DNA from 3 places in the Mesorhizobium sp. M0217 genome. Region 1 is predicted to be linked to each of the others. Evidence: riboswitches for the same ligand, from Rfam matches in the RefSeq annotation. Region 1 holds a riboswitch; each other region holds the start of a gene.

Region 1 (9,936 bases):
GAGTGCGAACGACAGCAATGTCAGCGGTACGGTGAAGATCAACGCCGCCCACAGCAGTGTCGGCAACGAGTCCAGCATCAGGTGTAGCCAGTGCGGCACGAACGGCTCCTCCTTCACAGACCGCCGCGGTGACGGCAGTGCGATTGTGTGCTTCTCATATCATGCGAAAAACGGCGAGCCGTCAAAGACGGCCCGCCGCTATTTGTCATTGCCGGCAAACCGCCGGGAGATGGTCTTTACTGCGAGACATCCTGGCCGAAATAAGTGTCGGCGATCTTCTTGTAGGTGCCGTCGGCCTTGATGTCGGCCAGCGCCTTGTTGATCGCCGCGACCAGCTCCGGATCACCCTTGCGCACGATGACGCCGGAATAGTCGGCGTTCTCTTCCTGCGCGGCGATCTTCACATTGGCGTCCGGCTTGTGCTTCTTGAAGTCGAGGAAAGACAGGCTGTCATTGATGGTGGCGTCGGCGCGGCCGGTGAGCAGCAGTTGGATCGACTGGTCGAAGCCGTCGGTGCCGACGAGTTCGGCGCCGTTGGTCTCGGCGAGCTTGCCGAAATTCGATGTCAACGACTGTGCCGACTTCTTGCCCTTGAGGTCGGCGAAGGTCTTGATGTCGGTGTTGTCGCCGCGCACGATCAGCACGGCCTTGGAGGCGATGTAAGGATCGGAGAAATCGTACTTGGCCTTGCGCGCGTCGGTGATGCCGACCTCGTTGATCACGGCGTCGTAGCGGTTGGCGTCGAGGCCGGCGATCAGCCCGTCCCATTTGCCTTCGAGGAACTCGACCTTGACGCCGAGCTTGTCGCCGATCGCCTTGGCGATCTCGACGTCGAAGCCGACCAGCGCGCCGGAAGCATCATGATAGGTGAAGGGCGCATAGGTGCCTTCGGTGCCGACTTTGAGGGTGCCGGCCTGCTTGATCTGGTCAAGATTGGCGCCGGCATGGCCTGATGTAACAGCCAGAACCTGAAGCGTTCCGGCGACGATGAGCGACTTGAGCCATTTCATTTCTGTGTGATCCCGTCCTTGGCCGGTGTCCGGCGCTTGTGAGAGCCGGAAACTGACAGATACAGCGCAGCAAAATAAGGAACCAGATTTCAAAAAAACGACGATCCAGAAATCAGATTCTCAAAGCAGCTCGGATCGGTGCCAATAGTCCCGATCTGCGGTGTCGATGCGCCCTGTCGGACCGCACAAAACAACCGCCATCGGCGGCGGAACCAATCCCCGGTGTGGCACGTTCATGGCTTGTTGTAGGGCGCCGCGTTTCCATTTCAAGAACCCTTGGCTGCGCTAGGCCCGAAGCAATTCCAGGAAAGTGGGAAAGCGGTTTCCCTCGGAATTGCGTCAAACAGAGATAACGGCCGCCAGGCCGTCCGAAAATGTCCGGGAGCAGGAGCGCGGCATGATCGAAGACACGGCAGGACGGACCATGGTCCGCACGGCAATGAAAGCCCCTTACCTCGAGCGCGATGAGGAACATGTTCTCGCCTTGCGCTGGAAGGAAGACCAGGATCAGCAGGCGCTGCATCAGATTACCGTCGCCCATATGCGGCTGGTCATCTCCATGGCTTCGAAATTCCGACATTACGGCCTGCCGCTCGGCGATCTGGTCCAGGAGGGCCATGTCGGGCTGCTGGAAGCAGCCGCGCGTTTCGAGCCGGAGCGCGAGGTGCGCTTCTCGACCTATGCGACATGGTGGATCCGCGCTTCGATGCAGGACTACATCCTGCGCAACTGGTCGATCGTTCGCGGCGGCACCTCTTCGGCGCAAAAGGCGCTGTTCTTCAACCTGCGGCGCCTGCGCGCCCGTCTTGCCAACGGCGCCGAGCCGATCTCTAACGCCACGCTCTACCGCGAAGTCTCGGTAGCCCTCGGCGTCTCCGAGGCCGATGTCGAGAAGATGGATTCCAGGCTTTCAGCACCTGACTCTTCGCTCAACGCACCCCTCGCCGATGAGGCCGGTACCACCGAGCGGATGGACTTCCTGATTTCGGACGATCCATTGCCTGACGAGGTCGCCGGCGACACCATCGACGTCGAACGGCGCCTGATGTGGCTGAAGACGGCGCTCCGCGCGCTCAATGCCCGCGAACTCAGGATCATCGAGGAGCGTCGGCTGACCGACGAAGGTGCGACGCTTGAGGCGCTCGGCGAGACGCTCGGCATTTCCAAGGAGCGTGTCCGCCAGATCGAGGCCCGCGCCATGGAAAAGCTCAAGCTCGCGCTGGTCAAGCAGAACCCCGAATTCATGGCAGCGTGAGATTGCCAGGAACAGGGGTACCGCCCCGAGTTATCTCAGAAAAGTTATCTCAGAAAAAAGCACTACGAAGGCTGGGGTTTCTGACGAAGACCGGCGCTATCTGTCCGTGACGATCTTGACCTTGTCGCCGGCCGAAACCGAGGCGCCCGGCGACATCGCGTTGAGCACGCGGAACAGATCGAGCTTGCGGTCGACGCCGACCATCTGCGCCGAAAGTGTGCCCATCGTCTGCCCGGCCTGTACCGTGACGACGCGGATATGCAGCGGCTTCAGTGCCGCTTTCTCGGCGGGGCTGAGCACGCGGAACGAACCGCTGACCGAGCGTGCCACCGGATCGAGTGTCGTGCTGGCCGAGGGGGCCGCTGTCAAAAGCCGGTAGACTTGGCCGCCGGCGCGGATCACCGCAATGTCGAACTGCCAGCCATCGGCGCCGGCGTGCGCTGTCGCCGCCTCGTTGCCGTCGATCGTCTCCTGGCGCACACTGGTCTCGTCGAGACCGGCCACCCAGCCGCTTCTGATGTAGTCGGTCAGCGCACGATCCTTGTCGATCGACACACCGTCGAAGCGGATCGCCATGTCGCCGGGACCGGTCGCCGTCACCGCCGCCGCCGAATTGTCGATGATGAAGCCGTCGGGCACCGTGAACGAAACGCCGAGGCCCGGATGCAGGAAGGTCTGGCCGCGCACATAGCCCTCTTCCGGCGTGTCGCCATAGAGCAGGCCGTCTATCCCGGCCAGGAAGGAATCGCGGTCGCGCGTGCCGATGCCCGGCGCGCCGAACTGGCGGGCGTGGCGCTGCGCCAGATCAATTCGCTGCGGCGTGTTGGGGTGCGTAGCCAGGAAGTCGAGGCTGGCGTCGGTGGCGCCGCTGATCGAGCGGAAATCGGTATAGGCCGACATCGACTGCAGGAAACGCCCGGCGGCATAGGGATCGTAACCCGCCTCGCCGATCGATTTGATGCCGATCGCGTCTGCCTCCAGCTCCTGGTTGCGCGAGAACTGCGCCAGCCTCAGCTTGCCGCGGATCAATGCCTGCTTGGCGGTCGGGCTGTCGCCCAGCACATCGGAGACCACCTTGGTCGCCAGGCCTTCCTCGGCCTCGAGCTGCTGTCGCTGCAGACCGTGATTGGCGGTGACGTGGCCCATCTCATGCGCGATGACGGCGGCGAGTTCGGCCGAATCATTGGCCAGCGCCAGCAGGCCGCGGGTGACGTAGAGATAGCCGCCCGGCAGCGCGAAAGCGTTGACGTTTGGCGAATTGAGGATGGTGATGCGATAGGTCTGGGTCGGATTGGCCGACACCACGGTCAGGCTGCCGACAACCTTGGCCACCATGCGCTCGAGCTTGGGATCGGAATATTCGCCGCCATAGGTGGCAAGGATGCGCGGATGCTGTGCCTTCGCCAGTTCGGCAAGCTTGCTGTTGGCGGCGACATTGTCGACCGTGATCGGCTTGTCGGAAGGCTGGAAGCCGGATTCCTGCACTTCGGGAGGCGTGAACATCTGGCAGCTGGCCAGCGCCACGGCAAGGCCGGCCAGCGCGAGGAAGCGCACCAGCGGTCTGCGTTTCAAAGTGTCAGTGCCGGTCGGCAGCACGGCGTTCCTTCAGCTCTCGGCGCATGATTTGGACCGGGGTCCGCGCCAGCGAAAAATCGGTTTTCGTTGGCAATCCTGCACACATCAAAAAACCTACAGCGTTTACGCATCCGGCCGGATGCGGCGCTGTAGGGGGCAAATCACGGCTCGTGCCGGACCAGTACTAAGCGGACCTAGCCACATCAGCTGGACCATGGCAAGCAAGCGCCACATCACCTGTAGCCGGTTTGGTCGTAAATTATGTCCGCTTCCGGGCAATATCGCGTGATCCGCCCGAACTTGCGCCGATATAGCGCCGAAACGCTTCAGGGCCAGTGCCGTCGAAAAAATCGGCGGCAGGTCCCGTCGCGGCAACCCTGCCATTGTCCAGAAAAACCATCTGCTCGCCGATACGGCGAGCGTCTTCCGGCTGATGCGTGACGAACAGCACCGTCATCGCCCGCTCGGCATGAACGCCGGCCACCAGGTCGAGCATGTCGTCGCGCAGTGCTGGCCCGAGCGAAGCGAACGGCTCGTCGAGCAGCAGCACTGGCCGGTCGCGCACCAGAACGCGGGCGAGCGCTACGCGCTGCCTTTCGCCGCCGGAGAGTTCGCGCGGCAGGCGCATCTCCTTGCCGGCCAGGCCGACGCGGTCAAGCGCCTCGGCGATTGCGGCGCGATCGGCGTCGGTCAGGTTGAGCGATGGCGAGCGGCCGAGCCCGACATTCTTCTCCACCGAGAGATGAGCAAACAGATTGTTTTCCTGGAATACCATCGACACCGGCCGCGCCGAAGGCGGCTCGGCGCCGACATCGGCGCCGCCGATCAGCACACGACCGGACTCCGGCGTCTCGAAACCAGCCACCAGATTGAGCAAGGTCGATTTGCCCGAACCACTTGCCCCCATGATGGCGGTGATCTTAGATGTATGGAATTCGACATCGAACAGGAATGACGTTTCGCCATAGCTGAACGAGACCTTGTCCAGCCGGACAGTCGTGCCTTTCTCCACAGCGGACGTCACGATCTCTCTCCCCGTCCCAGCCAGTCTGCCGCGACCACCAATGCAAGGCAGACCGCCCCGAGCAGCAAAGCCAGCCCGGCAGCATCGGCCGTGCGATAGCTGCCCATGCGCGCCAGCAGGAGATAGGGCAAGGTCTGCACCGAATCGCTGCCGAACAGCGCGATGACGCCGAGATCGCCGAGCGACAGTGCCATGGCGAAGGCAAAGCCGGTGGCCAGCGGCCGCCGGAGCGATGGCCAGTCGACCAGAAGCAGCCGGTTCCAGCCCGCAATGCCGAGCTGCGCGCACAGCTTTTCATGGCGCTCGCTCGCCGCATCATAGGCCGGGCGCATCGCGCGGATGGCAAAGGGCATCGCCATCACCGCATTGACGGTGACGACCATGACCGGCGCGATGGCAAAGACATCGCTGACCGTGCGCAGCAGGAGAAACCAGCCGGCGCCGATGACGATGGGCGGCACGACGAGGACGAAGCCGGCGCCGGTGTCGGTGGCATGTTCGAGCAATGAACGGGCACTGGACCGGCGGCGCAGCGACAGTGCCCGCCGCGCCATGATCAGCGACAGTGCCAGCGCCACCGAAAGTAGCGCCGCCGAGAAGGCGAGACCGGCGCTGGTCAGCGTCGCCTGACGCACGGCACTCTCGCCCGCCAGCCGGCCGAGATCGGCGCCGAGGCCGGAGGCAACGGTGGCCGCCATCGGTCCGGCGACGAACAGCAAGGCGAGCACGATCAGGACGGCGTTGAACGCTGTTTCTGCTTTGCCGGCCAAGTGATAGCGGCGCGGCGCGACAGGCAAATTGGCGTCGCCGGTCACATTGGCGCCGAGCCGCGTCAGCGCCAGCATGACGGCGAAAGTCAGCGCGATCTGTAGCACCGTCAGCGTCACCGCTCGCGCCGGATCGAAGTCGAAACGCAGCGCCTGATAGATGGCGACTTCCAGCGTCGTCGCCGCCGGCCCGCCGCCGAGGATCAGGACGATGGTGAAGGAGGTGATGCAAAGCATGAAGACAAGCCCGGCGACGCCCGGCAGCGCGGCGCGCAGCACCGGCCACTCGATCAGCCGGAAGGCTGGCCTCGCCCCCATGCCGAGCTGGCTCGCCAGCCGCCATTGATCGGCCGGCACCGTTCCCAGCGCTTCGAGGAACAGCCGGGTGGCCAGCGGCAGGTTGAAGAAGACGTGGGCGACGAGGATGCCCGACAGCCCATAGATGTCGGGCCAGCTCTGGCCACCGATCGCGGCGAAATAACCGGCGCGGCCATAGAGCGCCAGTATTCCCAGCGCTCCGACAATTGCCGGCAAGGCAAGGGGCACAGTGAACAGCTGCAGGATGAAGCCGCGTCCGAAGAAGCGCGGATGCCGCGACAGCGCCCGGGCGACGAAGAGCGCCGGTACGGCGGAAAGCAGAGTCGAGAGCGCAGCCTGCCAGAGCGTGAAGCGGACAACGCGCAGGAGATAGAGGTCAAAGGCGGACGCGGCGCCGGAAAGGTCGTGCGCGCCTTCGCGGATAAGGCCGGCGAAGGCGCCACCGATCAGCAGCGCGATTGCCGCAAGCGCGACAATGCCGGCCGTGATGCGGGGGTCAGAGCGTTGCACTCTTTACCGGGCGTCGCGTTCCTTCGCGCCCCCCTCTGTCCTGCCGGACATCTCCCCCACGAGGGGGGAGATTGGCGGTTTTAGCGCTCCGCTCATTCCTGCAGCTTCGGAGATTGGCGAAAGTCAACGTAAAGGCCAATCTCCCCCCTCGTGGGGGAGATGTCCGGCAGGACAGAGGGGGGCGCCGTAGAGCACTCATCTTTTGACTATACAGCCAAATCTACTTGCTCATCACCGCCAGCCATTCATCCACCCAGGCCTTGCGATTTGCCGCGACCTCTTCCGGGCTGAACAGCAAGGTCTTCGCCGGCTTGACCAGCCTATCAAAAGCCGGATTGAGCGGCTTGTCGGTTTTCCCGGCCGGGAACATCCAGTTGGTCTCCGGAATGACATCCTGGAATTTCGGCCCGGTCATGAAGGCCAGGAACTTCGCCGCCAGCGGATTCTTCGCGCCCGTGGTGGTGATGCCGGCGACCTCGATCTGCAGATACTCGCCTTCCTCGAACGAGGCCGCCTGGTAGCGCCCGGTGTTCTCCGCCACCATGTGGTAGGCCGGCGACGTCGTATAGGAAAGCACCATCGGCGCCTCGCCCTTGGTGAACAGGCCGTAGGCCTCGCTCCAGCCCGGCGTCACCGTCAGCACTTTGCCCTTGAGTTTCGCCCAGGCTTCCGGCGCCTTGTCGCCATAGACCGACTTAACCCACAGCAGCAGGCCAAGGCCCGGCGTCGACGTCCTCGGATCCTGGATGACGATCTTGTCGGCGGCATCGCCCTCGACCAATTCCTTCAGGCTCTTCGGTGGGTTCTTCAGCTTCTCGGTGTCGTAGACGACGGCGAAATAGCCATAATCGTAGGGCACGAAAGTGTCGTCGCTCCAGCCGCCCGGCACGTTGTTTTCAGCCACCGCGCCATGTGGGACAAACAGGCCGGAAGCCTTGGCTTCCGCGGTGAGGTTGGTGTCGAGGCCAAGCACGATATCGGCTTTGGTCGACGCACCTTCGAGCTTGACGCGATTGAGCAGCGCGACGCCGTCGGCCACCGAGACGAAGTCGACGCTGCAGCCACACTCGGCCTCGAATTCCTTCTTCACCTGGGGGCCTGGACCCCAGTCGGCAGTGAAACTCTCATAGGTATAGATCGTGAGTTTTTCCTGCGCGCACGCAGGGCTTGCCAGTAGCGAAACAGCAAGCCCAAGCGCTGGGACAAGACGGGACAAAAAAATGCGCATCGGCGCCTCCTTCATTCGTGTTGAAAGGAATTGAGGCGTCGGGCTGTCCGAAGCGTCTAATCCCTCCGCCGGTACAAACCGGATCAGGTTCAGCGGGTTGGCGAGACTGCCTCTCAGCCGGTCCGCGAAGATCGCGTCCGGCACCCCGTTAGAGCGTTTCGACACATAGGCCCGGCCAAGGTGCCACGCAAGTGGAAGTTTGCCCGAGCGTGATCCCGGAAAGTGGAATCCGTTTCCGGAAAAAGATCATGCTCCAACAAAGAGTGACGGTGCCGCTCGGCCTTCCGTTTCGTCGGCGGGGCTGGTAAGGGCCAGCGGATATGAGCACATTCACCATCCTGCTTGGCGGCGATCTCGTCCGCACGCCGCGGCTCGACCGCCAGGTCGCGGGCACGCGCGTCATCGCCGCCGACGCCGGCATCGATCATGCCCGCCTGCTCGGCGTGATGCCGGAGCTGTGGGTCGGCGATTTCGATTCCGTGCCGGCGGACCTGCCTGCCGATCTCGCCGCCGTGCCGCGGGAGGTGTTTCCTCCCGAAAAGGACAAGACCGATGGCGAACTGGCGATCGCGGCGGCATTGGAACGCGGCGCCACCAGCCTGGTGCTGGCCGGCGCTTTCGGCGGCAAGCGCGCCGACCACGCCTTCCTCCATCTGGCGCTCAGCCTGCGGCTGGCCGAGGCCGGCACAAAATTGCTGTTGACCAGCGGAGCGCAGGAAGGCGCCCCTCTGCTGCCTGGCAAGGCCGGCTTCGACTATGCCGACGGAACGCTGTTTTCGGTGCTCGGCTTTTCCGATCTTTCGGGCCTCACCGTGTCCGGCGCGATGTGGCCGCTCGACCATGTCGAGGTCGTGTTCGGCTCGTCGCTGACCATCTCGAACGAGGTCAAGTCCAACACGACCGGGGGCGGCCTCGAAATCGCGCTCGGCCATGGCCGCGCGCTGCTGCTCGCCCACCCCTACCCCTTGCCTGAAAGCTGACATGGCCCCGCCCCTTCTCAACCTCGACGGCATAAGACTGACCTTTGGCGGCACGCCGCTGCTCGATGGCGCCGAACTGACGGCGTCCGCCGGTGACAAGATCGCGCTCGTCGGCCGCAACGGCTCCGGCAAGTCGACGCTCCTGAAGATTGCTGCTGGTCTGATCGAGCCGCAAGACGGCGAGGTCTTCCGCCAGCCTTCGGCAACGGTGCGCTATCTCCCGCAAATGCCCGACATGGACGGCTTTGCCAATGTGCGCGCCTATGTCGAGGCCGGGCTTGGGCCTGCCGACGATCCCTACCGCGCCACATATCTGATGGAGCATCTCGGCCTCGCCGGCACGGAGAACCCCAACGATCTCTCCGGCGGCGAGGCGCGCCGCGCAGCACTTGCCCGCGTCATGGCGCCCGAACCCGATATTCTGCTGCTTGATGAGCCGACGAACCATCTCGATTTGTCGGTCATCGAATGGCTGGAAGAAGAGCTTGTCCGGACGTCTTCGGCGCTGATCGTCATCTCGCACGACCGTCGCTTCCTCGAACGCGTCTCGCGCGCCACTGTCTGGGTCGACCGTGGCCAGACCCGCCGCCTCGACAAGGGCTTTGGCCATTTCGAGGAATGGCGCGACCTTGTGCTGGAAGAGGAAGAGCGCGAACAGCACAAGCTCGGCCGCCAGATCGTGCGCGAGGAGCATTGGCTGCGCTATGGCGTGACGGCTCGCCGCAAACGCAACATGCGCCGCCTGGGCGAACTGCAGACCATGCGCCAGCGTTTTCGCGGCCATCGCGGCGCCGAGGGCTCGGCGACCATGGTGGCCAGCGACGCCGCCGAATCCGGCAAGCTGGTGATCGAGGCCAAGAACATCGAGAAGAGTTTTGGCGACCTGACCGTGGTCAAGGGCTTCTCGACCCGCATCCAGCGCGGCGATCGCGTCGGCCTTGTCGGGCCGAACGGCGCCGGCAAGACGACGCTGTTGAAGATGCTCACCGGCGAGATGAAGCCCGATGCCGGCTCGGTGCGGCTCGGCACCAATCTGGAAATCGCCACGCTCGACCAGAAGCGCGAGGCGGTCGATCCGGCCGAGACCCTGGCGCAGTATCTCACGGACGGGCGCGGCGAAAACCTCGTCATCAATGGCGAGCAGCGCCATGTCGTGTCCTACATGAAGGATTTCCTGTTCAAGCCGGAACAGGCGCGCACCCCGGTGCGCGAGCTGTCCGGCGGCGAACGGGCGCGGCTGCTCCTGGCGCGTGTTCTGGCGCGGCCGGC
Region 2 (9,936 bases), on a different contig from region 1:
CGGTTCTCGCCTCAGCGCCATGGCTTTGTCTTTTCGATCCATTCTCGCGTGCGCGCTTCGGGATCGGCATTCAACGTGATGTCGGTGACCACCGCCGCAGTGTCCGCACCAGCCGCGAAAACACCGTCGAGCCGATCGGGGTTGAGGCCGCCAATGGCGACCAATGGGATCGGCGCCACCCGATGCTTCCACTCGCTGATCCGCTCGAGCCCTTGCGGCGCCCATTTCATCTGCTTCAGGACGGTGGGATAGATGGGGCCGAGCGCGACATAGTCGGGCTCGGCAGCGATGGCCATTTCCAGTTCTAGATGATCGTGCGTGGAAAGCCCGAGCTTCAATCCGGCGTACTTAATCGCCAGCAGGTCGGCCGCAGCCAAATCCTCTTGGCCGAGATGGACGAAGTCGCAGCCTTCCTCAATTGCCGTGCGCCAATAGTCGTTGACGATCAGTTGGCAACCATGGACCGCGCAGACGTCGTTCGCGCGGCGGATTTCCGACCGCAGCGTGGTCTCGTCCCTATCCTTGATGCGCAACTGAACCAGCTTGACGCCGAGCGGGACCAGCCGCTCGACCCAGTCAGCGCTGTCGACGATCAGGTAGAAGGGATCGAGCTTCATGAAAAAACGGCCCTGCCGATGGTCGGCGTCGACGGCACGGCGACGTCGCGCGGTTCAAGCATACCCGAGCCGAAAGCTTCACGACCGGCCTCGACCGCCTTGCCGAACGCACGCGCCATGCCGACCGGATCGGCCGCCTTGGCGACCGCGGTGTTCAGGAGTACGGCGTCAAAGCCGAGCTCCATAACGGTTGCCGCGTGCGACGGCCGTCCGAGCCCCGCATCCACGATCAGCGGAACATCTGGGAAATGTCCGCGCATCGAGCGCAGCGCCGTGATGTTGATCGGTCCGAGAGCGGAACCGATCGGCGCGCACCACGGCATCAAGACCTTGCAGCCCGCCGCAAGCAGCCGCTCGGCAACGATAAGGTCGTCGGTGGTATAGGGGAATACAGCAAAACCGTCCTCGCACAGGATGCGGGCGGCTTCGACCAGACCGAAAACATCCGGCTGCAGGGTGTCATGGTTGCCGATCACTTCGAGCTTGACCCAGTTCGTACCGAAGACTTCGCGCGCCATTTGTGCGGTCGTGACCGCTTCCTTGACGGAGTGGCAGCCAGCAGTGTTGGGCAGGATTCTGACACCAAGCGAGCGGATCAACGACCAGAATTCTTCGCCAGCCCTGCCGCCTGCCATTTCACGGCGCAACGAGACGGTCACCACCGCCGTGCCCGAAGCCCTGACTGCATAGGCAAGGATGGCCGGCGAAGGATATTGAGCCGTGCCAAGAAGCAGGCGCGACGGAAGCTCGGCTTCATAAAGCTCGATCATGGCCTAGCCGCCCTGCATGGGCGAGAGGATTTCAATCCGGTCGCCGTCGTTCAACTGGAATTCCGCCCGGTTGGCTTTGTGCACGAGGTCATTGTTGACGGCGGTCGCGAGCCAATCGCCCTCATAGTCGAGCGCGGCAAGCAGCTCGGCCAGCGTGGTGGCGGCAACCTCATGCGCTTCGCCGTTGACCATCAGTTTCATGAGCAAGCTCCTTGGTTCTGTCTTGACTGAAAACCAGGTCGGCAGCCTGGCGCGCCATGGCGGGAGCCAGGAGAAAACCGTGACGATAGAGCCCGTTGATCGCGATGATTTCACCCTTGGTTTCGACGCGCGGCAAGTTGTCGGCAAAGGCTGGGCGGACGCCGACACCGGTTTCAACGATCTCGGCCTCGCCAAAGGCCGGGTGGAGGGCATAGGCGGTACCCAGCAGCTCCATTATGGAACGCGCCGTCACCGGTCCGGCACTCTGGCTTTCAATCATCGTCGCTCCGATCATGAAACGGTGATCGGTGCGCGGCACGGCATAAAGCGGAAAGCGTGGATGAAGCAAACGGACCGGCCGCGACAGCGAGACATCAGGCGTGCGAAGAATCAGCATTTCGCCGCGAACACCGCGCAGCCTGTCATCGGCCGCTGCCATTCCCATACAGTCTATCTGACGGGCGAAACCCGAAACAGGCCGGGCGTCGCAGCCGAAGTGGAATTTGACACCCATGGTCGCAAGCTTGTCATGAAGTGCCGCCATCGCCGGGCGTGGGTCGAGGTGAGCCTCATCGGCGAACAGCAATCCGCGGCGGAAGCGGCCGGCTAAGTCGGGCTCCAGCAAGGCAATTTCATCTTCCTCGACGCGCCGATAGCCCGTCGTGCGGCTGGCGAACCGGTCGAGCTCGCCCGCATCGCGCGGCGCGGCCAAGACCAGCGTTCCCCGTCGTGCTACCAAGCCTGGCGTTGCGGCGTCCCACCAGTCGGCGGCGTCGCTTCCGAGATCCAGCACCGGCTGCTCGGCGCTTTCACGCTCGCACCACGGCGCCAACATGCCACCGGCGAACCACGACGCATTGCCCCCAAGGGCAGGCCTTGTCTCGGCAACGGTAACCGCCGCGCCGCGTGCGGCGAACTCGAAGGCGGCGGTGAGGCCAGCAACGCCCGCTCCTTTGACCAAGACCTTCATGATGGCTCACGTGGCTGAGGTATGAGCGGTGCCCCGGTCTCGTCCGCCGGCAGGTAGAGATCACCGCCCTCGCGGTATTTCGCCGCCATCGCCGCCATGCCCTCTTTCTGCGCCTCGGCACGGATGTCGTGAGAGATACGCATCGAGCAGAATTTCGGTCCGCACATCGAGCAGAAATGCGCCACCTTGTGCGCTTCCTTGGGCAAAGTCTGGTCGTGGAAGGACCGCGCCGTTTCCGGATCGAGCGACAGGTTGAACTGGTCCTCCCAGCGGAACTCGAAGCGCGCGCGGGAAAGCGCATCATCCCTGACTTTCGCTGCCGGATGGCCCTTCGCCAGGTCGGCGGCGTGGGCGGCGATCTTGTAGGTGATCACGCCGATCTTGACGTCGTTGCGATCGGGAAGGCCGAGATGCTCCTTGGGCGTGACGTAGCAGAGCATGGCGGTGCCGAACCAGCCGATCATCGCGGCGCCAATGCCTGAGGTGATGTGGTCATAGCCCGGCGCGATGTCGGTCGTCAGCGGTCCAAGCGTATAGAACGGCGCCTCGCCGCAGACGGCGAGTTGCTTGTCCATGTTCGCCTTGATTTTGTGCATCGGCACGTGGCCAGGCCCCTCGATCATCACCTGGCAATCCTTCGCCCAGGCGATCTGCGTCAGCTCGCCGAGCGTTTCCAACTCGGCGAACTGCGCCGCGTCGTTGGCATCGGCGATCGAGCCCGGACGAAGGCCGTCGCCGAGCGAGAAGGAGACGTCGTAGGCTCTGGCGATGTCGCAGATCTCGGCGAAGTGCTCGTAGAGGAAGCTCTCCCGGTGATGGTGCAGGCACCATTTGGCCATGATCGAGCCGCCGCGCGAGACGATACCCGTCACCCGGTCGACGGTCAGCGGGATGTAATGCAGCCGCACGCCGGCGTGGATGGTGAAATAGTCGACGCCTTGCTCGGCCTGTTCGATCAGCGTGTCGCGGTAGACCTCCCAGGTCAGATCCTCGGCAATGCCGCCGACCTTTTCGAGCGCCTGGTAGAGCGGCACCGTGCCGATCGGCACCGGCGCGTTGCGCACGATCCAGTCGCGGATGTTGTGGATGTTGCGGCCGGTCGACAGGTCCATCACCGTATCGGCGCCCCAGCGGATCGCCCACACCATCTTTTCGACCTCTTCCGCCATCGACGATGTGACGGCGGAGTTGCCGATATTGGCGTTGATCTTGACCAGGAAATTGCGGCCGATGATCATTGGCTCGCTCTCGGGATGGTTGATGTTGGCGGGGATGATCGCCCGTCCGCGCGCCACCTCGTCACGCACGAATTCGGGCGTGACGAAATCGGGCAGCGTCGCGCCGAAAGCCTCGCCGTCGCGCTCAAGCTTGCCGCGCAGGATCTCGCGACCAAGGTTCTCGCGGATGGCGACGAACTCCATTTCGGGTGTGATGATGCCGGCGCGCGCGTAGGCAAGCTGCGTCACCGCCTTGCCTGCTTTGGCCCTGAGCGGTCGGTGGCGGATGGGAAATTCTGGCGTCAGGCGTTCGCCCGTCGCGAATCCGTTGTCCTCCGGCCGGACATGGCGGCCGTCGCAGACCTCGACATCGCCGCGCGCCAAGATCCATTCGTGGCGAAGCCGGGCCAGGCCTTTTTCGATGCTGGTTTCGACAGCCGGATCGGTATAGGGGCCCGACGGATCGTAGACGGTGACGGGCGGTTCGCCGGCTGTCGGATGGACGGAGATTTCGCGCATCGGCACCCTGATCTGCGGGTGGATGGCACCGGGCTTGTGGATCTTACGCGAAGCAGGCAGCGGCCCCGTTGAGACGGCTGGGGTGAGGGCATTCATCTTGAGGCTCCTTTGCTCATGCATTGGAGACCCAGTTCTGTGCCGGAAGGATGAAAAGACGCTTCTGTCGACCTGCCGAAACAGGACCTCGGGCGTGAACTCCCGCAGAGCGCTTGCACCGTCCCTACGCCAGTATGAACTGGATCAGGTTCAACGGGTCACTGCGCCGCGAAAGCCAGCAGTATCTCAGCCCCTTGCCGGGACTCCCCTGGTGAATGCCTCAAGTTGAACGGGCCGGCGTTGTCTTGTCAAGCGCATGTTCGTCCTGCGGCGGCGGTGGGCGGCATTCAAATTGGGCCCAAATTGGGCCGACGGCCTCGCCATGGGTCGCGGAGAAGTTCCGCGGGAGACAAGGCAGGTGTGGCCAAAGCTGCATTTGCCTCGTCAAACTTGATGTGACATTGACGTAGACGGAACTGCTGCGTTTCAAGGATCTTAAGCCGTCAATGCCTGATCGGAACAGAACTGGTGGGCCGCCCGAACGCCCCACAAACATCGTGCTCTCGATCACCTCTTATTGTCGCCGGAAAAGGGGTGATCGACCATTCGATCAAGTCGACCGCTCGCTGAAGGGCGCCCTCGGTTTCAGCACGGCTGGGCGAAGTGGCAATGACATGTCCAATCCAGTCTCGGAAATCCCCCTTCCTGACGATCGGTGTCTTGGGTTCAACATTCAATTTGACCTCGGCCACACCTGATATAGCAGCTGCCTGAGTGTCGCCACCAATCCAGTCGAGGGTGCCATCTTGATCAGGAAGCAGGAATCGCGCGGCCGCAGTATGCGAATGCTTTTTGCGCAGATCCCATTCCTCGCCAATGACAAGCTTGATGTGCTCGGTGACGAGGTCGACACCGTAAGCTAACTGGACCAGTTGAGGGTCGGGCGCGCCACTAAGACGCGGATTGACTTCAATGACAACTGGACCGCGTTTCGTGCACCGGAGTTCAATGTTAGTTGGCCCCCAGCCAAGGCCGAGAGCCCGCAAACAGCTCAGCGAAACATCGGCGATGCGCTCACGCTCCTGATCGGTTAGCAGGGCCGGATACGTCACCTCACGTATGACGAAATGGGGGAGGGGACCAAAGTCATTGGCGCAAATCGCAACGACCTCATTCCCCATAACATTAATGCTATAGAACGGGCCCTGTGCGAATTCTTCGACGAGTATTTTCGGTGTAGACCGCCATATGTGCTTTCCGCCCAATAGATGGGTCGTATGTTCGGCTACGTCTTCGAGGCTGCGGCACAATCGGACACCCATGCTGCCGCTGCCTACTGCCGGCTTAAGAATCACGGGCAGGCCGATCTCTGCAGCCGAGCTTTCTACCTCCGCCGCATTCGCTGCCAACCGATAGGCCGGTATTGGAACGCCGGCCTGCGCGAGGAGTTGGCGTTGCTTGAATTTGTCGCAGCTTCGTTCAATCGATTCAGGGTTCGGTCCCGGTAGATCGAAATGCCGGCAAAGCTTGCCAACTGTCGCATAGATCGATTCATGGTCCCCGGCAAAGCCAGTAATGCCAGCAATGTCGTGGGTAGCACGCAGCCGCGAACTTTCGCGGACCAACGCTTCGAGATTGCCAGTGTCGACACGGATTGCCTCAACGTTTTCCGCCGAAAGATAGTCGTACCGAGGTGGATCAGCCGTCAGAGTAATTGGATGAAGACCAAGACACTGAGCCGCTTGGACGTATAGCTGACCAGTACCCCTATGGCCTTCGACCAATATGAGCGCTCTTCTTCTTACCATTGCTGTTAATCCCGATGTTGCGTGCTGGCGGCGGTCCGAGGGTACCGGTGTCACTTTTGTGGCCGTGCCGGACCTCAGACTCGGGGTGCCGTACCATTGTCAACGACTGACGGTTGTAAAAATCTTGTAAATTGATTTGAAGGATCTGTTGCAGCGGATTAGGGCGGCGTCGGAGGCTTGCTCCGTTCAAACCAGGTTAGCTGGGGTTGGTGTGTGATCCCGTGGGCCTGGGCGTGACCTACCCCTCGGGTAGGGCACGCCAAGCCACATCAAACTCGCAGCACAAGAACATGCGCTCTGGTCATACCGGCTCATGGTGAGCCCTGAATCTGGAACCGGCCCGATGTGTAAGCAGCGAGTCGTCAAACGGCCCCATTCAATCATGGAGTCACATCATTTAAGATCGCGAAAGCTGTCATTGCGGGTTACGGAACTGCTTTCCGATGACATTCGAAGATGCGATCGGGCGTCAGAACCGGATCGCTGACCGCCGCTTCCACCTCGGCGAGCCCGGCTGATATAATCAGGTCTGAGGCTGCGCGCCCTGTCGTTCCCAGCATTTACATTAGGCAGCCTTGCCAAGATTGTCCCGCAGCAGAACCTGCCTGAGCGCATCGACGAACGTCCGAATATCTGTCGTACTATGGGCAGGCGTAACCGTCACCCTGAACCGCTCGGTTCCCACCGGAACACTCGGCGCCAGAATTGGCTGAACGTATATTCCATGCTGATCCAGAAGCTGGCGGGACGCTTCCTTGCAACGGAATGGATCACCAATAGGCACAGGAATGATGTGGCTTCGGGTCGGCATGACGGGGATGCCCGCCTCTTTCAGCAATCCGATTAAAAGTTTCGTTTTCCGGTGCAGATCAATTCGTTCTGAATCTGAATCGCGAAGATGGCGCAGCGCTGCCAGCGCACCAGCCGCTAGCGCTGGCGCAAGCGCCGTGGTGAAAATGAAACCGATCGAGAAGCTTCGTATGCTGTCAACAATGGAGGCAGGTCCGGTCACATAACCCCCCATCGAGCCGAACGCCTTACCTAGCGTCCCTTCGATGATGGTTGGACGATCCATGATGCCAAGTTCCGCGGCAATGCCGGCGCCTTTCGGACCGTACATTCCCGATGCATGAACTTCATCCAGAAACGTCATTGCGCCAAATTCGTCCGCCATGTCACAGATATCTTTGATCGGTGAAATGTCACCGTCCATTGAATATACCGATTCAAAAACAATGATCTTGGGTCTTGCAGGATTTACGCTGCGCAGAAGCTCCCGCAAATGCGCAACGTCGTTATGCTGGAAGACGCGCTTTTCGGCCCGGCTGTTGCGGCATCCACTAATAATTGAAGCGTGGTTGTGCGCGTCAGAAAATATAATTGTGTCCGGCATCAAAGATGCCAATGTACTCAATGATGAATCGTTTGAGCTGAAGCCGGAAACAAAAATCAATCCTGCTTCCTTGTTGTGGAAAGCTGCAAGCTCCCGCTCGAGCAACACGTGATAATGGTTGGTGCCACCAATGTTGCGGGATCCTCCCGATCCTGCGCCGTTGGCATCGATGGCGCGCTTCATTGCCGATAGCACTTTGGGGTGCTGCCCCATACCGAGATAATCATTAGTGCACCAAATGGTTATCTCTTTTCGGCCGTCGGGCCTATTGAGCCAGGCCTTTGGGAAGTTGCCAGACTGACGCTCCAGATCGGCAAATTCACGATACCCGCCACGGCCTTTGAGTTGCTCGATTCTTCCGGCGAAATACTGCACATAATCCAAATCAATCTCCTGTTGGGAAGCCGTTTTTCGGCGCGCTCAGTGCTGCTTCACAGCGCACCTGCGCCGGCCCATCGCGTCGCATCCCTCGACAAGCACCAGCAAGATTGGATTTCGACTACGCGCTTGATCTTGCGGGGGTTTCGGCCGCTCCAGCTAATTCGGGTAACGCGCCCCAAAGTGCAAGTGAAGAGAATGTTAAATCTATTTGTTACTGAAATGTCTGAAATTGCATGAGTGTCGCAAGCGATTTCATAATTCTGGCCAGTCGTCGTTCGATTCCTGTCGCGGCCTTGTCAGAGCTGCGCTCGGCGGGCTTTCGGGCCCGAGAGCCGCAATGCGCGAGGGCCGCGTCTTGTCGCGCAACAGCCCTTGAAGCCCTTCGGCGGCGAAACGCTCTGCAAACGCCATACGCAGCTTTTGGACGTGCTGGCCTGCCGGATCATCTTGACGGTGCCGACGTCATCGTCGGTCCAGCCGGTTCGGAGTCGCCTCAGAATCGGAAATTTCTGCCCATCAGACTGGAAATTGACATGTAAGCTTCCCGGCTCCTTCAGATGTCATCATCTCTCGCACACCAACTCATGCCACGCAGATGAGATCGCGCCTTTTTCTGTCGTCACATTCCATTGTCAGAATCGGAAAAGAAGGGTCTCCTTGTTTTTATATGAAACAAAATTTCACAAATAATTATGAAAACGGACATGTTTGCTGCAGACAATTAACGTGCACGTACTTGTCTGCCGCTGCATAACGAAATATAGGCAGCGATTATAACTTATAAACGTAGTGAAACGCGTAAATCGACATTTCCATAGAGCTGCAGCAGAGGCGAGGGGAGTCCCATGGGCCCTATGAAGATGCAGCCCGAGGAGATGGGCAGCCTGTCCGCGCGGATTTACAGCAAGGTGCGGGATGGCTTGATCATCGGCAATTTCGCGCCGGGCGATCGTCTCCTTATGCAGGATCTTGCCGGGCAGCTCGGAACCAGCATTACGCCGGTGCGCGAAGCCTGTCTGCGGCTCGTCAGCGAGCAGGCGCTCGAGTTGCGCTCCGGCAGGTTCGCCGCGGTGCCAGACCTCAGCCGCGCCCGCTACATTCAGATCAAGCTGATCCGCGTGGCACTTGAAGGGCTTGCGGCAGAACACGCTGCCGACCATTTTGCCCCCGCCGATCTCGAACAGCTTGAGACCTTCCGCGCCTCATTTGTAGAGAGCCATAAGGCCGGTAATATCAAGGAAGCGCGATCCTCCAATCGCGCTTTCCACTTCGGCGTCTACCGCCTGTCGCGTATGCCGATGCTGATCGGACAGATCGAAAGCATGTGGGCCTCGATGGGTCCAATCCTTAACGTTTACGATCGGGAAATTCCGCGCGGGTACACCGGCGCGGAAGAACATGACCATCTCATCGAGGCCTTGAGGACTGGCGACAGGAAGAGGGCCCGCGAGGCGATCGAGAACGACATCCAGCGAGGCTCACATGGTTTTCTGCGCTATTTCGACGAGCGCGGCTCCGGCTGAGCTGAATTGCCCTAAGCACCATCGATCTGCGCGACGCGCGGTGTGCGCAGGCCGGCTGTTTCCCCGCCGTCTACAGTCACCACCGTGCCGTTGACATAGCTCGATTGATTCGAAAGTAACCAAGCGACCACATCAGCGATCTCTTCAGGGGCACCGAAGCGGTTGGCAGGGATCCGCAGTTCGAGCTGCTTCTTGCGCAGTGCATCGCTTATGATGTTGCCCATCATGCGTGTTTCGATCTGGCCGGGGCAGACAGCGTTGAAGCGGATCTCCTCGCCGAACTCCAGCGCGAGGGCCTGCGTCAGCCCGATGACCGCGGCCTTTGAGGCGCAGTAGGCAGCGAGCCCTTCTTCGCCCGTCTTTCCGGCGATGCTGGCCATGTTGACGACTGAACCCCTCCCGAGCCGCAAGCCGTCCAGCGCATGACGGATGAAGAAAAAGACGCTGCGTGCATTAACCGCAAGGACCTCATCCCAATCGTCCTGGGTGGCGGTGGCGAAG
Region 3 (9,936 bases), on a different contig from region 1:
CGTCCATCACCGCCGTGCCGGAATGGCCCGACACATGGCCGCTGGTGTTGAACACCAGAAGCTTGACGCCGCCTTGCTGCGCCGCATCCGCAATGTTGCGGCCGTAGCGCAGGATCTCTTCAGGGCTTGCACCGACCGGCAAGGTCAGCGCCACCGCATCAACGCCGAGGCAGGCGAGGGCCAGTCGGCCGGGGTCGGCGAGATCACCGCGCACGATGTTGACCCCATCGCCGAACGGATCGGGCGAGCCCTTGCGTAACAGGACACGCACCGTGGCGCCGGCGGCGCGGCAAGCGCTGACAATGGCCGACCCTTGGGCGCCGGAGGCGCCGGTGACCAGAACCGAATTGGGAAAGTTTGGCATGGATTTGCTCCTCTCTGAATGAGTGCCGACGAAACCGGCACCACCGTCTTCGCGTCGAAGAAGGCATTCGCAACTTTACTCTGCTGAATCCAGTGATATGATTTCAGGAATATGCTGAACAAAATTGACCTGGCGCGCGCCGATCTCAATTTGCTGGTCTTGTTCCAGGCCATCATGGAGGAGCGGCATGTCGGTCGCTCGGCGGAGCGGCTAAACCTGTCGGCCTCGGCGGTCAGCCATGGCCTTGGCCGGCTGCGCAAGGTGCTTGGCGATCCGCTGTTCCTGAAGACGCCGCGCGGCGTCGTGCCCACCGACCGGGCAACGGAGCTTGCCGAACCGGTGGCCGAGATCCTGGCGCGGGTGCGCCGGGTGATCGCCAGCGCCGAGCCGTTCGATCCGGCCCGCTCGACGCGCCGCTTCACCATCGGTGCGCCGGATGCGGTGTCGTCGGTGCTCCTGCCGCCGCTGCTCGACCAGATCCGCCTTTTGGCCCCCGGCATCGACATCGGCATCCGGCAACTGCTGCCGCGCCAAGGTGAACCGTCGCCCACCACTGCCTGGAGCGACTGTGTCGCCGAACTCGAAGCGCGCGCCATGGATGTCGCGGTGATTCCGTTCGACGGCCTGCCGGCACGCTTCACCGTCGACAAGCTCTATGAGGAGGATTTCGTCGTCGCCATGCGCGCCAGCCACCGCTTCGCCGGCGATCCGTGCCTCGACGCCTATTGCAGCGTGCAGCATATGGTCGTCTCGAACAATGGCGATCCGAACGGGTTTGTCGACAGGGTGCTGGCTGAACGCGGCCTGTCGCGTCGCGTCGCGCTGACTGTCCCCAACTTCATGTTCGGACTGGCCGTGCTTGCGCAGACTGATCTGATATCGGCCTATCCGCGCCGGTTCCTCGCCATGTATGGCGGCCGTTTCGGTGTCGTCGGCGTCGATGCACCCATCCGGCTCGGCCACTTCAACATCAACAGCATCGTGCCGAAGGTTGCGCTGATGGATGCGGGCTTGGCCTGGCTGGTCGGCCTGCTCAGGCAGACCGGAAATGCAGCACTATCTTCGGGTGCGGCCTAAGCATTGGCCTAGCCGTCGCGGCGGTGCTCAAAGCTCCTTTTCCGCCAGTTCGCGGAAGGCATCGGGAACCGAGCGCCGGGCTTCCAGCGCCACGGCGCCATAGCCGACAGCCTCTCTGCCAAAGCGCTGGCGGATCTTGTCGATGGCGCGGTCGGCGCCAAAGCGCGCCAGGCCTTGCCTGCTGCCGGGCCGCTGCTTTTCATCGGCAAGCCCGAGCGGCAGCTCCAACTGCAGCTCGGCACTTTCTTCCAGCTGCGACACCGAGATCGCCAGCAGCGAGATGGTCTTCTCCCGAGGGTTGGCGGCCAGCACGCCGCGCACCAGCTCCCCGGCGATTTCGGCCAGCATCGCGGTTGCCGAAATCGGCTGATCGAGCGTCAGCGAGCGTGTGACAGCGTGCAGATCGGCGAAACGCACGCGCACCGTCACCGTGCGCCCGGGCCGTGACTTCGCCCTGAGCCGGCTTGCGACCCGGTCTGCCAGATGCAGCAGCACGGGTCCGAAGATACGCGCCTCGGCCGGCCGTCTGCCAAGCGCCGACTGCGCGCCGGCGGAATGCGACGGCCTGTGGGTTTCGAGCTTTCGCGGGTCGCGGTTCCATGCCAGCGACGCCAGCTTTTCGCCGGCGGCGGGCCCGAGCAACCTTCGCAGCGCCCCGCTATGCGTCTTTGCCAACTGGCCGATGGTCTCGATGCCGATCTCGGCCAGCCGCGCTCTGGTCGCCGGGCCGACGCCCCACATCAGCCCGACTGGCAGATCATGCAGGAAGGCAAGTTCGGTGTCCGGATCGACCACCACCAGCCCGTCGGGCTTGGCCACCTGCGAGGCGATCTTGGCCAGATGCTTGGTGCGCGCCACGCCGATCGAGATCGGCAGGCCGAGCTCTGCCCGGACGCGCCGACGCACCGTGGCGGCGATCTCGGCCGGCGGCCCGAACAGATGCGTGCAGCCGGCGACGTCGGCAAAGGCTTCATCGATGGAAATCCGCTCGACCAGCGGCGTGAAATCGTCGAGCACCTTGATGGCGGCGTCGCCCAGCCGCTGATAGTCGGCGAAATGGCCGCCGACGAAAATCAGTCCGGGGCAAAGCTCGCGCGCGCGTCGTCCGGGCATGCCGCCGCGCACGCCGAAAACCCTGGCTTCGTAGGAGGCGGCAAGCACGACGCCGCCGCCGACGGCGATCGGCTTGCCCCTGAGCGCCGGGTCGAGCAACTGCTCGACCGAGGCGTAGAAGGCGTCGAGATCCGCATGCAGGATGGTGGGCTCCATCCCGACCGTTCCCTTTGCGGCGTTGCAGCATTAGCCGCGTCTGTTGTGAGAGGCGTTTTTGCCGAACAAATAGAGAACAAACAGGGCCTATTGTCAAGCGAAGCGGTTGTCGCCGGCCGGTCCGTTCCAGATCGGGCTGTCGAGTGCTCCGCCTGGGCATCGGACCTGCGGAACATTGTCTCTCGCCTCAGCGTTCATATCCGCGACGGGACGCTGTTTTTGTGGAGGCCGGTATGGGCCAGTTCGAGATGATCGACCTCGTCAGCGTCGTTGACGCCTGCACGAGCGATCGCGTTGCCGGGCACTGCGTGTCAATGGCCAGGGCGGTAGAGGAGTTGCGAGTGCTGACCGGTGATTTCGTATCGCCGGACGAGACGGTGGCCAACGCGCTGTCGGCAGTGGCGCTGGGGCGCGGCTGCGCGGTGGTGTTCGATGAGCGAGCGGGCGCCGACATCTTGCTGACGCCGTAGCGGGCGGCGCCGGGTTGTTGCAGCCAGAAAAGTCGAACAGCGTGCAAAAAGCTGTGCAGGCATGGCCCCATAAGCGGGGCGTGGAAAAGTTCTGCGCGTGGGTGTATTCTCCAGGACGCAAGCGGTCGCAGACCGCATAGGGGGAGAAATGACATGCCGAGGGTTTCGGAACTCTTTTTCAAAACTGCCATCTTGTTCCTGATGTTGGGGATTGCGGCCGGCCTGCAGATGGCGATCTCGGGCGACCACGCCGCTTTTCCGGCGCACGCGCATATCAATCTGCTCGGTTGGGTGACGAGCGCCATCTTCGGCGGCTACTACGCGCTCAATCCGCAAAAGGCGGCGCGTCGCGTCGCCATGATCCACTACGGGCTCTACACTCTCGGCTTGGTGATCATGCTGCCGGCGCTGTATGTGATGCTGCAGGGAAACCCGGCGCTTGAACCGATCGTCGCCGGCGGCTCGCTCATTATCGCCGCTGCCGTTCTGGTTTTTGCTTTCGTGGTGTTTTCGCCCGAAACGGCGCGCTCGGCGTCCGGCGTGGTTCCGGCCTCTCGCTGACTGTTCGCGCGCGGCGATCAAAGTCCGACCCGCGTTCGCGACCCGCGACACGGGTTGGCCAGGCCGATGGCCGCAGCCGCTGGCTGCGGTGTCTATCGCCGCGTCGGCGCTTAACATACCCGAGTCCCACCACGTATTATTTCGTGACTATTTGGCGCCGGAACCTTCCCAGATATCGCGCGTTGCGGCGACTGTATTCGCGCTGCCTTATATATAGGCAGCCTTGAGTACGTCCACAGCATGGGTTGGGGGAGGAGCAGGACACCATGTCGAACAGAGAAATCGGAACGTCGGCCTCACTGGGCCGACGCATCGCCGATCTGAAAGCCAGGATGCGAGACGCCAGCGTTACTGAACACGAGATGCAGACCTTCCAGAAGGTCGCAGCCATCATGGGAGGTGTCGAAGGCTCCCTACGCCTCGACGCCGACGACCTGATCGCGGCGTCCTTCGTCACCGAGGCGCTCGGCGATCCCGGGTCGAATTGAAGGTCAGAGCCCGTCGGCACTCAAGTGCCGGCGGTCGATGGCCCGGTTCGCAGCGCCGCGATGCCGGAGCGTGTCTGCACCGCCCGCGGTGGGATTTCTTGCGCACTTTGAAGATTTCAGGCGAGCGGCCCTCGACGGCGCTTGAAATATTGGGCTTCGCGTTCTCGGCTGTCGAAGGTGCCGAGATTGTCGCCGTCCAGCCCTTGACACAAGGGCTAAGCCAAACCGCCAAGGCGCCTTAAACGAAGGATCCGGCCAGCCGGATCCTTCGAAATATCGCGATGCTCCGGCATCGCCTTCAGCTCATACTTGGTCCAACTGGTGACGGCGTGGACGTCCCGGGAAACCTCTCGAAAGTCCGCGGTCGCTGCCCTTACACGTCGTCGAACGGGCCGCCGCGCCTCGCCAGGTCGTGACCAATGGCGGCTTCCTCGGCGTCGTCGGGCAAGGCATCGTCACTGTCCTGGTAGGGGTTGTCGTCATCCTCCTCGGGCAATTCGCCTTCCTTCTCGACACCGGTGGTGTCCGGTAGGCTTTCCTCATCTGCTCCGTCGGGCAGGACCGTTGCGCCACGCAGCGCATCCCAATCCTGCCGGCGCGGCGTCGGCGCTTCCACCTCGTCATTGGCGATCCTGTCGCGGGCATCGTTTTTGCTCGGTGGCGCCTCGACCTCGTCATTGGGTTTTCTGTTTCGTTCTTCCATGATTGCCTCCTCTGGGCGGCTTTGCGTCGAGAAGGTGGAACTCACTTCCGGCTGTCAGGTTCCGGCAACCACTCCATCTCCGTGGAACCAATTGCCGCCAGTCTGCTTTGCCAAGGACTAGTCTGTTTTGCCAAGGAGATGAATCCAGAGGAGCTGGACCATGAAGACTTTCCCCCTCATCCCATGCGTGCTGCTCTTGGCGCTGCCCGACCCGGCGGCTGCGCAGGACAATGGCGACCAGCACGGCCCTGCCGCGCCTTGCCAGGCGCAGCCTCAGGACGATGCTCGGAAGCCGCCGGTCGCCAATGGCGGTGGCGAATCGACCAGCACGCTCGGTCCCTGCGGCGGCGTGCTGCAGCCGCCGCCCAGTGGTGACCAGGGTATGACGCAGCCGCCGCCGGACCAGGGCAAGACGCCGGTGATCAAGCCTGGCGAGGTGCCTGCGCAGCCGCCGAAGCAATGACCTTTGCTTGAAACTTCACGGCGTGGCACGAAGGCGGTCGGTTCCGGTCCTGGCCGGGCGACGCGGTCACCGGATCAATGCCGGCGCCGGCCGCGATCGCCACCGGAATTTGGAGCCGTGCATCGTCCGCGTCGAAGGTCTCCTGAGGGATTGTGCTTCAATGCGAATCTTGCGGGTGCGGGTTCTGCTGGCATGACCGAGAAGCCGATCAATTTAGTCTCCGCTTGCGGAACAAGACCGTACCGGCTGCGTTTGCCTCCAGGAGCCCGCCACCTCGATCTGCGCTGTTTTCGCCTCATGCGGGAACACGGCGGAGCTCGCCAACAACGACAGGAGACGAAGATGAAAACCATCCTTATTCCCGCCGTCGCCGGGCTCGCCATGATCGCTGGTATCGGCATTGCCGCCGCCGACGAGGTCATCGTCACGCAGCCGGCACAGCAGCAGGTGATCATCACCCCGGAACAGCGCACGGTCGTGCACCAGTACGTAAAGAAACATCCGCTTGCCTCGGTCAATCTGCTCGGCGTCGAATTGAATGTCGGCACTGCCTTGCCTGACACTGTCGAGCTGCAGGAGGTTCCCGACGTTCAGTACAGATACGCCGTCGTCGACAACCATACCGTGTTGGTCGACCCCAGCACGCGCAGGATTGTCGAGGTGGTCGAGTAACGCTCGACAACCTAACCATTCATCGGTGATACGGCCCTGTCGTTCTTCCCAAAAGGGCGGCAGGGCCGAATGACGAACATGATGAAAGGAGAATTGCCATGTTGCCGCATGTCGAGACCCCGAACTCCGCCAATGTTGCGGCGTGTTGCGACAAGTTGCTGGCCGAGCGCAACACGGCGCTGTTATCGATGAAGGAAGCGATCGCGCTCCTGCGGGAGCGCACCGGCACCGATCGTTCGGATGCCGACCTCGCGGGGCTGATCGTCAAGAAAGCGGCGCTGCTCGGCGTTGCGGTGATTTCCGACCCGCGCTGAGATGTCTCGTCACTCAAGACGCCGGCCGAATTTTCGGCTAATGTTTTCGTGGAATCTGGACCAACCGACCGGACCCAACCACGGAGGCTTAAGTGACGGACGACAAACAGGACCGCATTCGCCAGCGCGCGCACGAGATTTGGGAAAAGGCCGGCCGGCCTGAAGGCGCGCATCAGGAACACTGGGAGCAGGCCACGGCTGAAGTCGATGGCGCGGTCGCCAAGCCCAAAAAGGCGGCGAAGAAAGCTGACGCCAAGCCCGCCAAGGCAGCCGCCAAGTCAAAGGCAGCGAAGCCTGCCGCCGCAAAGTCCGGCAAAGCCAAATCGAAATAAGGCCAGAAATAAGGCCAGTCGAAATAAAGCAAGGCCGGAATTCGCTGGCCGGGCCATCCTTGGCGCCCGCCGTTCAGGCGCGCCCGAGCCTCTCAACCTGACGAATTGCGCCTGCGACGGGCAGCGCAATTCCTTGTGTTTGGCGACAGGCGCCCTCATGCCTCCCAGGCATAACTCGACAGCGCAAAGCGAATGCCGGCAGCTGTCATGGCCAGTTCGCATTCGGTGATCTGGCGCAGGTGGCGCAGATAGCGCGTTACAGTCTGTGGCAGCCAGCCGGCGCAGGCCTCGACATAGGCGCGGCTGTGAACAAGGGTGCCGGTCGACAGCCTCTCGTCCTTCTCGGCAACGACTTTCAGATATTGGCGGATGAAGCGGATGTCGTCGGCGATGTCTTGGCTGGCCATTCGCCAAGCCCCGGCGAGGCGTTCGCACTGATCGAATGACAAGGGCAACAAAGGGGGCGGCAATAAAGGCGGCGGCAACAAAGGCGGCGGCAACGACGGGGGTGACAGCAAAGGCCGAGAGAGATCGGCGAAGGCAACATGGTTCGCTGTGCTCAAGGACATTCCTCTCTGCGAAAAGAGATATCGTACTTTATGTACGAATAGGCGTCAAGCCAATTTCGTACGGTTGGGACGATGGAAATGAATATAGCAGCGGTCGCTTCAGCTAATCCCGCATCGTGAATCCTTCAGGAGTCGCACCAATTTCGCGGAGGGATTTCCCCAGGATGGTGTGACTGTTTTCCCTCGTGGCGGCGTCGAACAGGTTCAAGCCGCCCCGGATCGTCTCGCGCCAGTTTTCGCCCTTGTCCCACGCTTCCATGAAGGCGAAGGCAAGGTCGTCCTGGCGACGCGTGGCTTCGAGCGCTTGGGTCAGCAGGCGCGCTTGATGGAGATCCTTCTCCCGCTTGGCGCCAGCGCTCGGCCCGCGTCGCGAGGCGACGATCAGCTTGTGGATGGCGTAGCGCTGGGGCGAGGGGACCAGCACAGGCAAGCCCGAGCGATGCAGGAGCACAGTCCGGATGGGGTCGCGGATAAGGAAATCCAGAAACCGTAAGGGCTGCGCGGAGTCTCTGCCGTTTTCTTATAATTACGTTTATCAGCTTGAATTTCAACGCAGTTATAAGAAGTTCGTGGAAACGTTATAACGCAACGAACTGACGAGTCGTCTGTTAACGCCCGGGCGCCCGGCACGTCTGGCCCAAAACACTTTCCCGCAGTGCCTCAACAAACGGCTTCCCCAATGCCGCGAACGGTGCTTTAACCCGCCCATCCACAGGGGTGCTCCGTATCGTCGGGGCTGAGATGAGGGCGGCAAGCCTTCGGACCCTAAAGCTGATCTGGATAATACCAGCGGAGCGAGGCGGGCGATGTTTTCAGGCGCACAGATTTCCCTTTATCCCATGACCGACGATTTCGTCGGCGTCATCCTCGGCGCGCTCGGCGCGCTCGATCCCTGGCGCGACCGGCTGCGGATCGAAACCGATGACATCTCGACCCTTATGGTCGGGCCGCCCGAGGTGCTGTTTCCCGCCATGCGCGACCTGTTCGTCGCGGCGGCCAAAAGCGGCAAGCACTGCGTGCTTTCGGCGGCGATCTCGCGCGGCTGTCCGGGCGAGCCCGACGATCCGATCTGCCGCTCCGACGAGACCGGCGGCCCCGCCATTCCGCTGGACGAGCGCAAGATCGCCGCGATCCGCGCTGTCCAGGCCACGCCGTCGACCGGCCAGCCGGTGGCGGCGCAGTTCTCGCTCTACGTTATGGGCACGGGCGACCATATGGACGAGATCTACGGCTGCATCGATTTCCTGAAACAGTCCGGCGTCTTTGAGCGCTCAAAGAACTTCTGCACCAAATTGCGTGGCGATGCCGGTGCGGTGTTTGCCACGCTCAACGAGGCCTTCTGCCGCTTCGGCCCCGGCGCCGGCCACGTCACCCTCGACATCACGATCTCGGCGAACAGCCCGAGCGCCGTCTGAGCCGCGGCTCAAGCGTCGTTCCTTGAGGATATTGCCGTGGCTGGTTTATCTGACCCATTGCGTGGAGGAGATGCCTCTGACCCCTCAGCACAGAGAGGAGGGGAGCCATTGGCGATTGGCGAAGACCGCGATGCCCACGAATCTCCCCCCTCGAGCAGGAGATGGCCGGCAGGCCAGAGGGGGTCCCAGCGCGTGGAGCGCCGACGTCCTTTTCGCATCGGCAAGGCGTGGGCGCTCTATGCGAGACGACCCCCTCTGTCGCCTTCGGCGACATCTCCCCCTCGAGGGGGGAGATTAGCCGCAGCCATCGCCAAGACCATCCCCGCCGCCTGCGCCTCCGCCCTGCTCCTCGCGGCGTGGGAGCTCTACGCCCGCTATGGTGGCGCTGCGCCCACCATGCTGCCGGCGCCGTCGCGCGTGCTGCAGCAGGCCTGGGAGCATCGCGCTGCCCTTGCCGACAACACGCTGCCCACCATCCGCGCCACATCAGCCGGCTTCGCCTGCTCGTTGGTCGCTGCCTTCGTGCTTTCGGCGCTGGTCGATTTCTTGGCCCCGCTGCGCCGCGCGCTGTTTCCGCTGCTGATTATCAGCCAGACCTTGCCGCTGGTCGCGATTGCGCCGCTCATCGTACTGTGGTTCGGCTTCGGGCTGATGCCAAAAATCTTGCTTGTGGCGCTCGTTACCTTCTTCCCGATGATGGTGGCGCTGGTCGAGGGTTTTGCCGCGACCAGCAAGGCGATTTCGCAGATGCTCGCCACCATGGGGGCAGGGCGCTGGCGCATCTTCTGGCTGGCGCGCCTGCCTTCGGCGCTGCCCTATTTCTTCGCCGGGCTGCGCATCTCCATCACCTACGCCGTCGTCGGCGCGATCTTCGCCGAATATGCGGGGGCGGCGAAGGGGCTGGGCATCTACATGCTCAATGCCAAGAACAACTTTCGGCCCGATCTGGTGCTCGCCGCGGTCGCCGTCAGCGCCGCGCTCACGCTTGTCTTGTTCGCCATTGCGGTGCTCGTCCAGCGCTTCGCCATGCCTTGGGAGAATGCAGGGAGCGAAAGCCGCGACGGCAAGGTTGAAGCTGCAGAAGAGAACCGTCAATGACGCGGCTCGAACTCCGGGACATCAGGAAGAACTTCGGCGCGCTTGAGGTGCTCGCCGGCATTTCGCTTCATGTCGCGGCCGGCGAGTTCGTCTCCATCCTCGGCCCTTCCGGCGCCGGCAAGTCGACGCTGTTCCAGTTGC

Evidence for each region. Region 1 has a riboswitch for thiamine pyrophosphate ahead of thiB (thiamine ABC transporter substrate binding subunit). Riboswitches for the same ligand answer to the same signal wherever they lie in the genome.
Region 2: it holds a riboswitch for thiamine pyrophosphate, as region 1 does, so the genes downstream of both, thiC (phosphomethylpyrimidine synthase ThiC) here and thiB (thiamine ABC transporter substrate binding subunit) in region 1, are expected to answer to the same signal.
Region 3: it holds a riboswitch for thiamine pyrophosphate, as region 1 does, so the genes downstream of both, NKJ18_RS21135 (YkoF family thiamine/hydroxymethylpyrimidine-binding protein) here and thiB (thiamine ABC transporter substrate binding subunit) in region 1, are expected to answer to the same signal.

The regions. Positions count from the first base shown of each region.
Region 1 is NZ_JAMYSN010000027.1:23,543-33,478, forward strand. Features, by position in the region: gene NKJ18_RS27735 (amino acid ABC transporter permease) at 1-99, opposite strand, end outside; gene NKJ18_RS27740 (amino acid ABC transporter substrate-binding protein) at 237-1,010, opposite strand; gene NKJ18_RS27745 (RNA polymerase factor sigma-32) at 1,408-2,265, shown strand; gene NKJ18_RS27750 (M48 family metalloprotease) at 2,362-3,768, opposite strand; gene thiQ (thiamine ABC transporter ATP-binding protein) at 4,100-4,864, opposite strand; gene thiP (thiamine/thiamine pyrophosphate ABC transporter permease) at 4,861-6,459, opposite strand; gene thiB (thiamine ABC transporter substrate binding subunit) at 6,680-7,687, opposite strand; TPP riboswitch at 7,731-7,845, opposite strand; gene NKJ18_RS27770 (thiamine diphosphokinase) at 8,008-8,667, shown strand; gene NKJ18_RS27775 (ABC-F family ATP-binding cassette domain-containing protein) at 8,669-9,936, shown strand, end outside.
Region 2 is NZ_JAMYSN010000025.1:37,011-46,946, forward strand. Features, by position in the region: gene NKJ18_RS27140 (hydroxymethylpyrimidine/phosphomethylpyrimidine kinase) at 1-21, opposite strand, end outside; gene NKJ18_RS27145 (thiamine phosphate synthase) at 12-617, opposite strand; gene NKJ18_RS27150 (thiazole synthase) at 614-1,387, opposite strand; gene thiS (sulfur carrier protein ThiS) at 1,391-1,588, opposite strand; gene thiO (glycine oxidase ThiO) at 1,557-2,558, opposite strand; gene thiC (phosphomethylpyrimidine synthase ThiC) at 2,555-4,390, opposite strand; TPP riboswitch at 4,494-4,610, opposite strand; gene NKJ18_RS27170 (ATP-grasp domain-containing protein) at 4,834-6,138, opposite strand; gene hemA (5-aminolevulinate synthase) at 6,704-7,915, opposite strand; gene NKJ18_RS27180 (GntR family transcriptional regulator) at 8,773-9,435, shown strand; gene NKJ18_RS27185 (SDR family NAD(P)-dependent oxidoreductase) at 9,447-9,936, opposite strand, start outside.
Region 3 is NZ_JAMYSN010000014.1:22,956-32,891, forward strand. Features, by position in the region: gene NKJ18_RS21065 (SDR family oxidoreductase) at 1-364, opposite strand, end outside; gene NKJ18_RS21070 (LysR family transcriptional regulator) at 476-1,441, shown strand; gene dinB (DNA polymerase IV) at 1,469-2,710, opposite strand; gene NKJ18_RS21080 (hypothetical protein) at 2,944-3,180, shown strand; gene NKJ18_RS21085 (hypothetical protein) at 3,334-3,741, shown strand; gene NKJ18_RS21090 (hypothetical protein) at 4,008-4,229, shown strand; gene NKJ18_RS21100 (hypothetical protein) at 4,603-4,932, opposite strand; gene NKJ18_RS21105 (hypothetical protein) at 5,093-5,395, shown strand; gene NKJ18_RS21110 (DUF1236 domain-containing protein) at 5,738-6,067, shown strand; gene NKJ18_RS21115 (hypothetical protein) at 6,166-6,381, shown strand; gene NKJ18_RS21120 (DUF2934 domain-containing protein) at 6,474-6,713, shown strand; gene NKJ18_RS21125 (hypothetical protein) at 6,869-7,120, opposite strand; partial or broken gene NKJ18_RS21130 (GSU2403 family nucleotidyltransferase fold protein) at 7,386-7,775, opposite strand; TPP riboswitch at 7,986-8,098, shown strand; gene NKJ18_RS21135 (YkoF family thiamine/hydroxymethylpyrimidine-binding protein) at 8,089-8,697, shown strand; gene NKJ18_RS21140 (ABC transporter permease) at 8,953-9,795, shown strand; gene NKJ18_RS21145 (ABC transporter ATP-binding protein) at 9,792-9,936, shown strand, end outside.